Regions from separate parts of the Sphingomicrobium clamense genome, predicted to be linked through region 1. Evidence: predicted binding sites of a transcription regulator. Region 1 holds the regulator's gene; the other holds the start of a gene.
What was found. Region 1 encodes LexA, which represses DNA repair genes until DNA is damaged. Its sites were predicted from a motif close to GTTCCNCNCTTGTTCT; they were not measured.

Region 1 (6,214 bases):
GGGCTGGGCGCGCCTTTCTGGTGGGTGGCAGGCATATCGCTCGACCTGTTGATGTGGGTCGCCGAGACCGCGTCGGGAGCCAAGGGTGCGGTGGCGATGGTGCCGACCATGCCGACATGGGCATTCGCCGCCTGCATCCTGGGCGGGCTGTGGGTGTTCCTCTGGCGACATCGGGTGCGCTGGCTGGGGATCTTCCCGATCGTGATCGGGCTGCTGACCGCCGCCGTCCAGAGCGCGCCGGACCTCCTGATCACCGAAGACGGCCGCCATCTTGCCGTGGTCGAGGACGGACAACCCGTCATGCTGCGTAGCCGCAGCGGCGACTTCATCCGCGACATGCTGTCCGAGGCATCGGGTTATGATGGCAATCCCACCGCGCTGGACGACAGCCGTTTCGCCCGCTCCAATGGCGACGCCTGTGTGGCCCGGATCGAGCGGGAAGGCGACCAGCTCGACCTGCTCGCGATCCGGAGCCGCGATTTCATCCTGTGGAGCGAATTGGTCGCTGCCTGCGAAGCTGCCGACATCGTCGTGGCAGACCGGCGCCTGCCCGAGGCCTGCACGCCGCGGTGGCTCAAACTCGATCGCGCCGCGCTCGAAGAGACGGGCGGGATCGCAATTTCGCTTGGGCACAAGCGGCAAGTCGACACGGTCCATGCAGTCCGCACCGACCATCCCTGGCGCTAGGCGCTACTCCTCGGCTTCCTCGACGACGTAGACCGCAAACTCGTTTCCGGCGGGGTCGACTGCGTGGAAGCGGCGCCCCCCGGGAAAGGCGAAGATCGGGCGCACGATACGTCCACCCGCGGCTTCGACATCCGACAAAGCTGCCTCCAGGTCTTCGACGCGGATCACCGGCAGCGGTTTGTCGATCGCGTCGTCACCGGTGACGCCCGACAGGCCGACATCGGTATCGCCGGTCGTAGTCGCGCTATAGTCGGGACCGAAATCGGTGAACGTCCAGCCAAAGGCGTCGGCATAGAAGTCGCGGGTCTTGCCGACCGTCTCGGGATCGGCGGCAGGCAGTTCGAAATAGTCGAGGCGGGCAGTCACGTCTTTCTCCACCGATACGAGCGCGTCCGTGTCGTCATCGGGCACATGCTCGACGCTGCAACCGGCGAGAAGGCCGGCTGCAGCAGCAAGGAACAGTTTTTTCATCGGTCAGTAGCGGCGGATGATGCCGGCAAGGCGGCCCTGTACGCGCACCCGGCCTTCCTCGTAGCGCTGCGCCTGGTGGGTCGGGTTGGCCGGGTCGAGCCGGATGGTCGCGCCCTCGCGCCGCCACGTCTTGAGCGTCGCTTCCTCTTCGTCGACCAGGGCCACGACGATCTCGCCATCGCGCGCGCTGTCGACCTTGCGGATCAGCGCGAAATCGCCGTCGAGAATGCCTTCCTCGATCATCGAATCGCCCGACACTTCGAGCGCATAATGTTCGCCCGGTCCGAGGAGGGCGGCAGGGACCTGGAAACCTTCGGTACCCTGCAGCGCCTCGATGGGGGTGCCCGCCGCAATCCGTCCGTGAAGGGGGATCTCGATCACGTCGTTCGCGGGGGCGGGGACGACAGGCATCGCGGCGGGGGTCGGTGCCGCTTCCATGCCGTCGGGAAGCTTGATGACTTCGAGCGCGCGTGCGCGATTGGGGAGGCGGCGAATGAATCCGCGCTCCTCCAGCGCACCGATCAGGCGATGGACACCCGACTTGGACGCCAGCCCCAAGGCCTCGCGCATTTCATCGAAACTGGGCGAAACGCCGTCGTCGTTGAGACGCGAATTGATGAAGGCGAGCAATTCCTTCTGCTTGGCGGTCAACATGTGCACCCCTCGTCACTGGTAAACGAATAGGGAACAGTTAGAGAACGTATTGCGCCTCTGTCAAGTCGTTTTGCTATCGCAAATGCGCAAGAAAGCGCTCAGCATGGCGTGACCATGTTCGCTCGCGACGCTTTCGGGATGGAATTGAATACCATGCGCCGGCGCGTGCTCGTGACGCATGGCCATGACCAGCCCGTCATCGCTCCACGCATTGGGTCTTAGCGGTGAATACGGTTCCGGGACGGCCAGCGAATGGTATCGCGTTGCATCTAGCGGGCTGGGGAGTCCTTCGAAGACGCCGCTCTGATCATGACACACGCGCGCGACCTTGCCGTGCACGGGAGCCACGCGGTCGACCTTCGACCCGCAAGCCAGCGCCAGCGCCTGATGACCCAGGCAAATCCCGAGATAGGGGCGGCGGTCGTCGACGGCCGCGGCAGCGAGCGAGACGCTGATCCCGGCGTCTTGCGGCGTACCGGGCCCGGGGGATACGAGAATGCCGTCGTCACCTCGAGCCATCGCCTGCTCGACGCTCAGCGCATCGGCGCGGACGACGTCGACCTCAGCGTCCAGCGACCGGAGATAGTCGACCAGCGTGAAGGTGAAACTGTCGTAATTGTCGAGGACCAGGATCGACGGCGCAGCCATAAGCGCGGCGCCTTACTGGCCCCCGCCGGTGATGCGCTGGCGCGTTGCGGCAATGACGCTTTCATTGCGGCTCACCCCGACATCCTCGCGCACGGCGCGAAGGAACTGTTCGGTCAGCTCGTTCCCGAACACCTGGCGGAAGCCTTGCGACGTCTGCGAGACGAGTCCGGGATTGGTCGTCGCGTCGCCGCGCTCGATCCCGACCGTCTTGACGACGTAGATGCCTTCGTTGGTAGCGCCGCCCGTCACCCGCGACTGACCCTCGGTGAGGTTGAACATCATCTGCACCGGCGCGGGGACATTGCCCTGGAATTGCGCGAGGTCCATGCGGCGGAATTCGATTTCGCGAACGGCGGGCAGGTCGATGCCTTCGTCCGCCTCCGCCTTGGCGACGGCATCGCTGGTGGACGCGCCACCGGCCATGGCCTGCTGGATCGCGGTGGCCACGCGGCGGGCAGCGGCCAGCGCCTCGCGCTCGATAAGGTCCTGGCGAACCCGATCGCGAATTTCGGCCAAGGGAGCGGGCGCGGCCTCGATGATGTCGCCGACCGCAACCATGACGAAGCCCTCATCCTCTCCGACCACGGCGACTTCTGGATCGTCGCCCGCGAACATCTGGAACCCGTTGGTCAGCGCCTGCTGATAGCCATCGGGCAAGCGATAGTCCGGGTTGTCGAGGTCGCGGCCGCTGGCGGTGATGGCCGGGGTCTCGGTGATCGTCAGGCCGGTTTCGGCAGCGGCTTCGGTGAAGCTCGCTCCGTCGCGGATCAGGTCTTCGAAGTCGGCGACCTTTTCGGACAGCGACGCCTGGCGCTGGGCGGCGCGTAAATCCGCGATCACCTGCGCGCGGGCTTCGGCAGGCGAAGTGCCTCCCTCACTGCGGATCGAGTCGACGCGAACCACGTGCCAGCCGAACGACGAACGGACCGGGCCGACGATCGAGCCGGCGTCGACGCTGTTGGCAAAGACGGCTGCCGCCACACCCTCGGAGGTAAGGTCTTCGAACTGCTCACGCGTCTGCGGTCCGACCGAGACGTCGGCAGCCGAAAAGCCCTGCGGGGCCACGGCGTCGGCAAAGCTGCCCTCGCGCGCGGCATCGGCCACCATGACCGCCGTCGCTTCGTCGGGAAGCACGACCTGGCTGATCACGCGGATGTCCTGCGAGGAGAATTCGGAAGCGCGCGCATTGAGCGACGCGGTGATTTCCGCTTCGGACGGCTCGGCGACCGACACGCTGTCGGGCGTGATAGCCGCAAAGCGCAGGACGCGCTGTTCGGGCACCATGTAGCGGACCGCCTGCGCGCGGTAGAAGCCCTGGATCTGTTCGTCGGTCGGATCGATCCCGGCCGCGAACGGTGCGGCGGGGACCATGACCACCTCGGCCTCGCGACGCTCGAGCAGCATCGACGCGTAGGGACGCGCGATGCCGTTGGGGACGCGCACCTCGGCCGCCACCGGCACCAGCATCAGCCGGTTGAGCAACTGTAGTCGGAATTCATCACGGATCTGCGCATCGGTCAGGCGGGCCTGCGACAGGAAGGCGCGATAGGCCGCGTCGGAGAATTTGCCGTCCGCGCCAGTGACGTTCGGAAGGCGCGCTATCTCGGCGTCGATCAGACGCTTGGACAGGATGAAGCCGTTATCCTTGGCGAACGCCTGCAGCGCTCGTTCGGTGATGAGGCTTTCGAGGATGGGGTCGAAGAGCGGGTCGAGATCGGGATAGTCGGCCTCAGGGTTCTGCTGACGCTGGCGCGCGAGTTCCTGCTCGAGCGCGTCGCTCATCTGGCGATCGGTCACCGGTTCGCCGCCTGCTTCGGCAAGGTTGCTCGTCCGCGCGCCGCCGCCGACACCCACATTGCTGATATCCGCCATCGCGAAAGAAAAGACGATAACGGCGCCGATCACGATGATGATGGCCATGCCGACCTTGCTGTTCGACATGTTGCGGAAAGCTGAAATCATGGCAGGGGGCGACTTTCGCGGTTCTGGAAGTTGGCGACCGCTTTAGAGAGCGGCCATTCGAGTTTCAACCGAACTGGCACTTGGCCCGTCAAAATCAAGATGCTAGGCCCCCGCGGTCCGATTTCGAAGGGGAGGCTGGGACATGGCGCGGCGCAAGCTGATCGCGGGAAACTGGAAGATGCACGGGATCGCGGGCGATCTCGGTGAAATCACGCGAATCTCGATGGCGTCGGAAACGCTGTCCGACATCGATACGGCCATCTGCGTGCCGGCGACGCTGATCGAGCGAGCCTCGGAAGCCGCGCCGGGCTTCGTTATTGGCGGGCAGGACGTTCATGCCGAACCGCGGGGAGCCTTCACCGGATCGATCTCGGCGGCCATGCTGGTCGATGCCGGGGCCGAAACCGTCATCGTCGGTCACAGTGAACGGCGCGAGGCCTTTGGCGAGACCGATGCGCAGGTCGCTGCCAAGGCGGCCGCCGCGCTCGCGGCAGGGCTCGATGTCATCGTCTGCTGCGGCGAGAGCCTCGACGTCCGCGAGGCCGGAAACGCGCTGGAGACGGTCGGCAAGCAGATCGTCGCGTCGCTCCCGGGTGAAATTCCTGAGGGAAAATTGTCGGTGGCCTACGAACCGATCTGGGCGATCGGCACCGGAAAGGTCGCCGGTCCGGACGAGATTCGCGAGATGCACGCTCACCTTCGCGGCGAGTTGGGCAAAGCGCGCGGCGAAACGTTCGCGAACGAAACGAAAATCCTCTATGGAGGTTCGGTGAAAGGCGAGAATGCGGGGGACATTCTGCATCTCGACCATGTCGACGGGGCGCTCGTGGGTGGAGCGAGCCTCACCGCCGACCAGTTCATCCCGATCATGAATGCAGCTGCACGGTAACGTTCAGCTAGGTTTCATGTCGAAACTGTATAAAAGACCTAATGAATTCAAAGGGAAGGGTTACATGAAGAAGATTATTACTGCACTTGGTGTTGGCGCGCTCGTCGCCGTGGCTCCGGTTTCGCCTGCGTTCGCACAGGCTCTCGAAATCGTCGATCCGCAGGGTGAAAAGGTTGGCCACATGGTCAGCATGGACACCGAAACCGGCATGATCACGCTCAAGACCGACAAGTATGAAATCGTCCTGCCGAAGACGAGCTTTACGCCCAATGGCGAGACGATGATGATCGCGATGACGCAGGCCGAGCTCAACGCCGAAGTCGAGCGTGGCAAGAAGGAACTCGCCGACACGGTCTCGATCGGTCGCGACGTTCGTGACGCCGACCTCGTCGCTGCCGGCACCATCGAAGCGATGACTGCCGATGCCGCGATGATCCGCCTGACCAACAACACGGTCGTGGCTGTGCCGCTCAATGGCATCACGCCGCACCTCGAAGGCGCGATCCTTGGCTACCGCGTGGCCGACCTTGCCCCGCACGGTGTCGAACTGACCCCGGAGCAGGTGCAGGAGCAGGTTGCCGCTGCGGCTGAAGCCGCCGCCGAAGCCGAAGCCGATGCCTCGGCAGGTGCGCCGGCCGCCGGTGACGCCGCCGCCCAGTAAAGCGACGCACACAGTGAAAGATGAGGGCCGGGTCGTTCGCGAACCGGCCCTTTTCTTATGATCGATTGAAATATTCGGTGAGCGGCCCTAGATGGCTGCCGATACGGAAACTTCCTAAGACGAGACCCAAGACATGCTGTTCACCTTCCTCCTCATCGTCCAAACGCTGGTTGCGCTTGCGCTGGTGTCGGTCATCCTGATGCAGCGCTCGGAAGGCGGCGGGCTTGGTGTCGGCGGATCCT
Region 2 (6,214 bases), 670 kb from region 1:
ATGTTGGAGAAGGCGGCCAGCATCATCTTGACCTCGGTCGGCTTGAACACGCGGCCATATTTGTCGTGGTAGCAATCCTGCACCTCGACGTCGGCCTGGGTGAAGAAGCGGAAGATCTGCGTGAGCAGGTTGCGCTCATGCTCGGTGAGCTTCTGCGCCCAGTCGCGGCAATCCTCGCCCAGCGGCACTTCCTCGGGCATCCAGTGAACCTGCTGCTGGCGTTTCCAGAAGTCGTAGGCCCAGGGATATTCGAACGGCTTATAGGCTTTGCGGGCTTCGGTCAGGGACATGTCGGACTTCTCTTCTTCAGGTCAGGCAGATTGGACAAAGGGCCGCGCGTTACATCAACGCGGCGACGAGGATGACGATTCCGGCGAGCGCCTGGAGCGCGGCCAGCGCCTTGCGCGGAACATCGCCGAGGCTATCGCGATTGAACAGGCCCCACGAGGCGACGAGCATGATGATACCGGCGACGATCATCAGGATTTGCGGCAGTTCCATAAGACTAACTCCTGGCTTCGTGGGTGTCGCTTACTGCGACTGGTTTCCCGCTGGCGTCGGCGGTGGTGAGAAGCCGCGGCGCCAGCGGGAATAGCGGAAACTGGGTGGCGGGGCGCGTCATGCTACGCCTCCGCCGTGAGGATGAGCCACTGCAGCAGCGCGACGAGCACGCCGAGCACGAACAGCAGCCAACCGTAGAATCTGACGACCCGAATGAAGCGCGGACGGCGCATCATGCGCAGTTGCCAGACGATCATTCGCCGCTGCAGGTTCATGAGTCCGCGCGGCGCGAGGATCAGGGCGAGGCCCAACACAACCGCGACCGCGGCGAGCGCGAAGGCAGCAGAAGGTGCTATGGTCGGCACGGCTCATCCTTCCATCCCCAGCGCGATCCAGACGAGCAAGCCCGACACGAGCGGGGCGGACAGGAGGAGGGCATTGCCCATCTTCACCTTGTCGCCGCCCTGGCCGCGCGCCCACAGCCCGATCGCGACGTCGGTCACGAAGAGAAAGGCGGCGAGCGCGAGGAGGATCGTGCTTGTGTCCATCGGTCTACTGGCAGGCGAGGCACTCGTCATAGTCGGTCGAGGGCAGCTCGTACTTGGCGGCTTCGGACGTGTTGTCCTTCTCAACCCCGCCAGCGAAGCCGGCGCGCTGCACCGACTTGGAGCGGAGGTAATAGAGCGATTTGATGCCCAGCTCCCACGCGCGGTAGTGGAGCATCAGGAGGTCCCACTTGTCGACGTCGGCCGGGATGAAGAGGTTGAGGCTCTGCGCCTGGTCGATCATCGGGGCGCGGTCGCCGGCAAGCTCGAGCAGCCAGCGCTGGTCGATCTCGAAGCTGGTCTTGTAGGTCGCCTTCTCTTCTTCCGAGAGGAAGTCGAGGTGGGCGACGCTGCCGTCATTCTCGAGGATCGAGTTCCACACCTGGTCGCTATCCTTCGACTTCTCCTGGAGCAGCGCCTGGAGGTGCGGGTTCTTCACGATGAAGCTGCCCGATAGCGTCTTGTGGGTGTAGATGTTCGCAGGAATGGGCTCGATGCAGGCGGAGGTGCCGCCGCAGATGATCGAGATGGACGCGGTCGGCGCGATCGCCATCTTGCAGCTGAAGCGCTCCATCGCGCCCATGTCGGCGGCGTCGGGGCAGGGCCCGCGCTCCTTGGCGAGCATCATCGAGGCTTCGTCGGCCTGCGCGCGGATATGTTTGAAGATCTTGAGGTTCCACGACTTGGCCATCGCGCCCTCGAAGGGGAGGCCGCGGGCCTGAAGGAAGCTGTGGAAGCCCATGACGCCGAGTCCGACCGAACGCTCGCGCTCGGCGCTGTATTTGGCGCGGGCCATCTCGTCGGGTGCGCGGGCGATATAGTCGCTGAGCACGTTGTCGAGGAAGCGCATAACGTCCTCGATGAACAGCTTGTTGCCGCTCCACTCGTCCCACGTTTCGAGGTTGAGCGAGGAGAGGCAGCAGACCGCGGTGCGATCGGCGCCGAGATGATCGGTGCCGGTCGGCAGCGTGATCTCCGAGCACAGGTTCGACGTCGAGACCTTGAGGCCCAGATCGCGGTGATGCTTGGGCATCGAATTGTTCACCGTGTCGGCGAAAACGATATAGGGCTCGCCGGTGGCGAGGCGGGTCTCGACCAGCTTCTGGAACAGCGCGCGGGCGTTGACCGAGCCGCGCACTTCGCCGGTCTTGGGCGACTTGAGTTCGAACTCGCTGCCGTCGCGGACCGCTTCCATGAACTCGTCGGTGATCAGCACGCCGTGGTGCAGGTTCAGCGCCTTGCGGTTGAAGTCGCCCGATGGCTTCCGGATTTCGAGGAATTCCTCAATCTCCGGATGGTGGATGTCGATATAGCAGGCGGCCGAACCGCGGCGCAGCGAGCCCTGAGAAATGGCGAGCGTGAGGCTGTCCATCACGCGCACGAAGGGGATGATGCCGCTGGTCTTGCCGTTGAGGCCGACGGGTTCGCCGATGCCGCGCACGCTGCCCCAATAGGTGCCGATGCCGCCGCCCTTGGAAGCGAGCCAGACATTCTCGTTCCAGGTGCCGACGATGCCGTCGAGGCTGTCGGATACCGAGTTCAAGTAGCAACTGATCGGGAGGCCGCGTCCGGTGCCGCCGTTCGAAAGAACGGGGGTGGCAGGCATGAACCACAGGTTCGAAATATAGTCGTAGATGCGCTGCGCATGCTTCTGGTCGTCCGAATAGGCCGACGCGACGCGCGCGAAGAGATCCTGGTAGCTCTCGTCGGGGAGCAGGTAGCGGTCCTTCAAGGTTTCCTTGCCGAACTCGGTCAGCTTCGCGTCACGCTTGGAATCGGTGACGATCTTGAACCGGCGTTCGTGGACTTTCTTGGAATCCGATACGGCTTCGGTGACGTCATCGGCCGTGACGTTTTCACCCGTCGAAAGGTCCATTTGGTTACTCCCCATGATTCGGCTGACCTGGCAGCCAATGTTCTACACTTGTTCCCCCGTGATAGCGAGTCATTCGACGCTCTATCCACAAGCTCCAGGGGACACTGCTTGAGGGACCATCCCCATGATCCCCGTTACACACAGCTTCCCCCTTCCCGGAAATGGTGATCCCGGGCCCTCAACACAAGTGGTTGGGCTGTGTCCCCTGTCGCTACACAACCTATAGTGTCGAAACGGGGATTCGAGCGCAAGAGTCATTTTTGCAACTCAACGCAATTTTAACGGTTGCCAACCGCTAAATCCGCAGCCTTCCACGCTTTTTTCCGGTGAAAATTTTTCACCGGTTTCGGGCGCGGGAATCATGTTGCGGTGCAACCCCCTTAGGAGTTCCGGGATGTGCTCTTTTGGCGTGGCTCAAACGACACGCGTCGCGCTTGCGATGCGGAGCTCGCGGGTCGACCGTAACGCGACTCCAACGAACTTGACCGCCGACAACAAAAAAGGCGGCCACCCCTCGGCAGCCGCCCCAATTGTGATGGCTAAGATCAGCCTTCGATCTCGGTGCCTTCCATTTCGGCTTCGACCTCGGCGGCAGTGCAGTCGCCAAGGCGCTTGCCCGTCATCGATCGGGTCATGTTGTAGTCGCCCGGACCTGCGAAGAAGGTACCGGTCTGCACTTCGCCTTCAAGGCCTTCGGCGGTAAATTCGCCATCGACCTGGAGGTTGACCTGTCCGGTCTTCCCGTCGCGCGAACAGGTCAGCTGCTGACGGACCTTGCCGCGGCGGAAATAGGCACCGGCATCGATCGTGCAATTGTCATTCTCTTCGCCGAAGGCTTCGGGCGGCAGGAGGCCGTCTTCGCCGACGCACACCTTGCTCGTGCGGACGTCATCCGCCTTGAGCGCGGTCCCAGCAGTGCTGCCTTCGGTGACTTCGAGCGCAGTGACGGTCGAGGTGATTTCATATTCGCCCGGCAGCAGCGTATCGACCACCTCCGCAGTCATGTCTCCACCGTCGGCGGACGGTGCATCGGTCGCTTCCCCGCCGCATGCGACAAGCGCAAAGGCCAGCGCCGTCGTCCCGGCAATCCTAGTCGTCAGTTTCATTGTCATTCTCCCCTGAAGGTTCATCGGGTCGTGCCGACCCCAATTTCGTGCAATCGCCGACCCGCCTGGCGGAAATGTCCATGACCATCGTCGCGCCCTCCGGCCCGACGCCCTTGCTGGTCAGCGTAAAGTCGTATCGGTCGGATGCATAGGTACCGGTCAATTCATTGTCCTGGACGATGTCGCCGGTGACGCAGCGCATCGATGCCTCGATCTCGCCGTCCGCCATCCGGAAGCCGGCATAGGCGCAGTCGCTTTGCGCGCCCGAGAAGAAGTCTGCGTCGGGTTCGGTCACTTCTTCCTGGGTCAGGCAAGTCGAAAATTTCTGTGCCCCGATCCGCGCTTTCAACTCGGCGGCTTCGCTCTCGCTGATGTTGGAGATGTTGAGAATTCGGCTGGTCGACTCCCACTGGCCGGCGCGAAAGAACTCGCCCTCGTTGGCGAGCCGACGCATCGTTTCGGCGACCTCGTCATGGCTGACGATGGCAGGCTCCTCCGGCTCGGCCGAACAAGCGGCAAGCGCGGACAGTGCCAGAAATGCAAACCCCGTGCGGATCAAATCCTCTCCCCCGGCGCGCAGCTTAGGCAAAGTCGCGTCGATGACAAGCGTGTTAGCGTTTCGATTTGCCGTGGGTGGGCGCATGGAAGCCGGGCGGCTTGTTGGCGATCCACGCCAGAAAACGTGCAATCGCCGGCTCGCGGCGGAGATCGCCGACGTCGTGGCCGATCGCCTCGAGCGCCTTGTTGTCGAGCGTCTTGTGCAGCGTCCGGTGACAGATGGGGTGGACCGGCACGGTCTCGCGGCCGCCGCGCGCCTTGGGAATGGGATGGTGCCGCTCGACTTTACGGCCGAGCGGCCGTTGGCAGAGCCAGCAAGGCTCCCCGCTTGCGATCAACCCATCTCGCTGCCGTCGCACTCGCCGACATGGCGACCCTCGACATGCATCTTGATCAGCCCGTCACCCTGGGGCGTCTGCATCTGCATTTCGTTGTCGCTCGAATAGCTGGTCGGCGTGTGCGTGCCCGACATGGTCATCCGCATCGTTTCGCCGCCCTGGCCCTTGCAGACCGCTTTGGCATTGACGCTGTCGCCGTCCATTTCGAACGTCTCCCAGCTGCAATCGCCGTTGGTTTCCTTCCAGAGGGCTTCGGGATCCTGCTCCGCTTCCTCGGCGGTCAGGCAATAGTTGATGCCCGCGCCGGCAAACATGGTCTTGGCCAAATCCTTCATTTCGGGCGGCATGCCGGGGATGTTCATTTCGATGACCTCGGTGGTCACCTCCCAGCGACCGGGGACGGGTTTGGCCATATCGGCCGTCGCGGCCATCACCTCGTCGTTGGTGATCGTGCCGTCGCCATCGGCATCGACGCTGCCGCTTTCGCCGCAGGCGACCAGTGCGAGGCAGCCGGTCATCAGGATCATGGTGCGCATCACTCGTCTCCCCTGTTTCGTCCAGACTCGCAACTTTGCACGTCCATCCCCATTAAGGGAAGGATGGCCATCCAGATTCGTACTTCGCTGCAGGAGCCCGAGACGGGCGAGAGCTTCGTCCCGCATCGTCCCCCGCGCCCCGAAAAGGCGGAGGGCGGCAAGCCGTTCGTGCTGCATTCCGATTATGAGCCGGCGGGCGACCAGCCGACCGCGATCAAGGAGATCGTCGAAGGCATCAGGGATGACGGCGAGGTCAGCCAGGTCCTTCTCGGCGTCACCGGTTCGGGCAAGACGTTCACGATGGCCAAGGTGATCGAGACGCTGCAGCGCCCGACGCTGGTGCTCGCGCCCAACAAGATACTCGCGGCCCAGCTCTACGGAGAGTTCAAGCGGCTCTTCCCCGAGAACGCGGTGGAATATTTCGTCAGCTATTACGACTATTACCAGCCCGAGGCCTACGTCCCGCGCTCCGACACCTACATCGAGAAGGAAAGCTCGGTGAACGAGGCGATCGACCGGATGCGCCACTCGGCGACGCGCGCGCTGCTCGAGCGGGACGACGTGATCATCGTCGCATCGGTCAGCTGCCTCTACGGCATCGGCTCGGTCGAAACCTATTCGGCGATGACCTTCAGCCTCAAGAAGGAGCAGGTGGTCGACCAGCGCGAGATTATCCGCAAGCTGGTCGCTCTACAATACAAGCGCAACGACACGAACTTCGCTCGCGGGAGCTTCCGGGTGCGGGGGGACAATC

Region 2: the regulator LexA is predicted to act here: its motif matches at 2,962-2,977, upstream of KTQ36_RS02875 (ribonucleoside-diphosphate reductase subunit alpha).

Annotation. Positions count from the first base shown of each region.
Region 1 is NZ_JAHVAH010000001.1:1,252,089-1,258,302, forward strand. It holds gene KTQ36_RS06480 (ComEC/Rec2 family competence protein) at 1-687, shown strand, start outside; gene KTQ36_RS06485 (VOC family protein) at 691-1,158, opposite strand; gene lexA (transcriptional repressor LexA) at 1,162-1,812, opposite strand; gene KTQ36_RS06495 (anthranilate synthase component II) at 1,873-2,460, opposite strand; gene KTQ36_RS06500 (peptidylprolyl isomerase) at 2,473-4,422, opposite strand; gene tpiA (triose-phosphate isomerase) at 4,565-5,311, shown strand; gene KTQ36_RS06510 (hypothetical protein) at 5,376-5,972, shown strand; gene secG (preprotein translocase subunit SecG) at 6,106-6,214, shown strand, end outside.
Region 2 is NZ_JAHVAH010000001.1:585,483-591,696, forward strand. It holds gene KTQ36_RS02855 (ribonucleotide-diphosphate reductase subunit beta) at 1-290, opposite strand, end outside; gene KTQ36_RS02860 (hypothetical protein) at 340-501, opposite strand; gene KTQ36_RS02865 (hypothetical protein) at 624-866, opposite strand; gene KTQ36_RS02870 (hypothetical protein) at 870-1,049, opposite strand; gene KTQ36_RS02875 (ribonucleoside-diphosphate reductase subunit alpha) at 1,054-2,922, opposite strand; gene KTQ36_RS02880 (DUF3617 domain-containing protein) at 3,468-4,028, opposite strand; gene KTQ36_RS02885 (DUF3617 domain-containing protein) at 4,012-4,587, opposite strand; gene KTQ36_RS02890 (HNH endonuclease) at 4,640-4,921, opposite strand; gene KTQ36_RS02895 (DUF3617 domain-containing protein) at 4,921-5,460, opposite strand; gene uvrB (excinuclease ABC subunit UvrB) at 5,524-6,214, shown strand, end outside.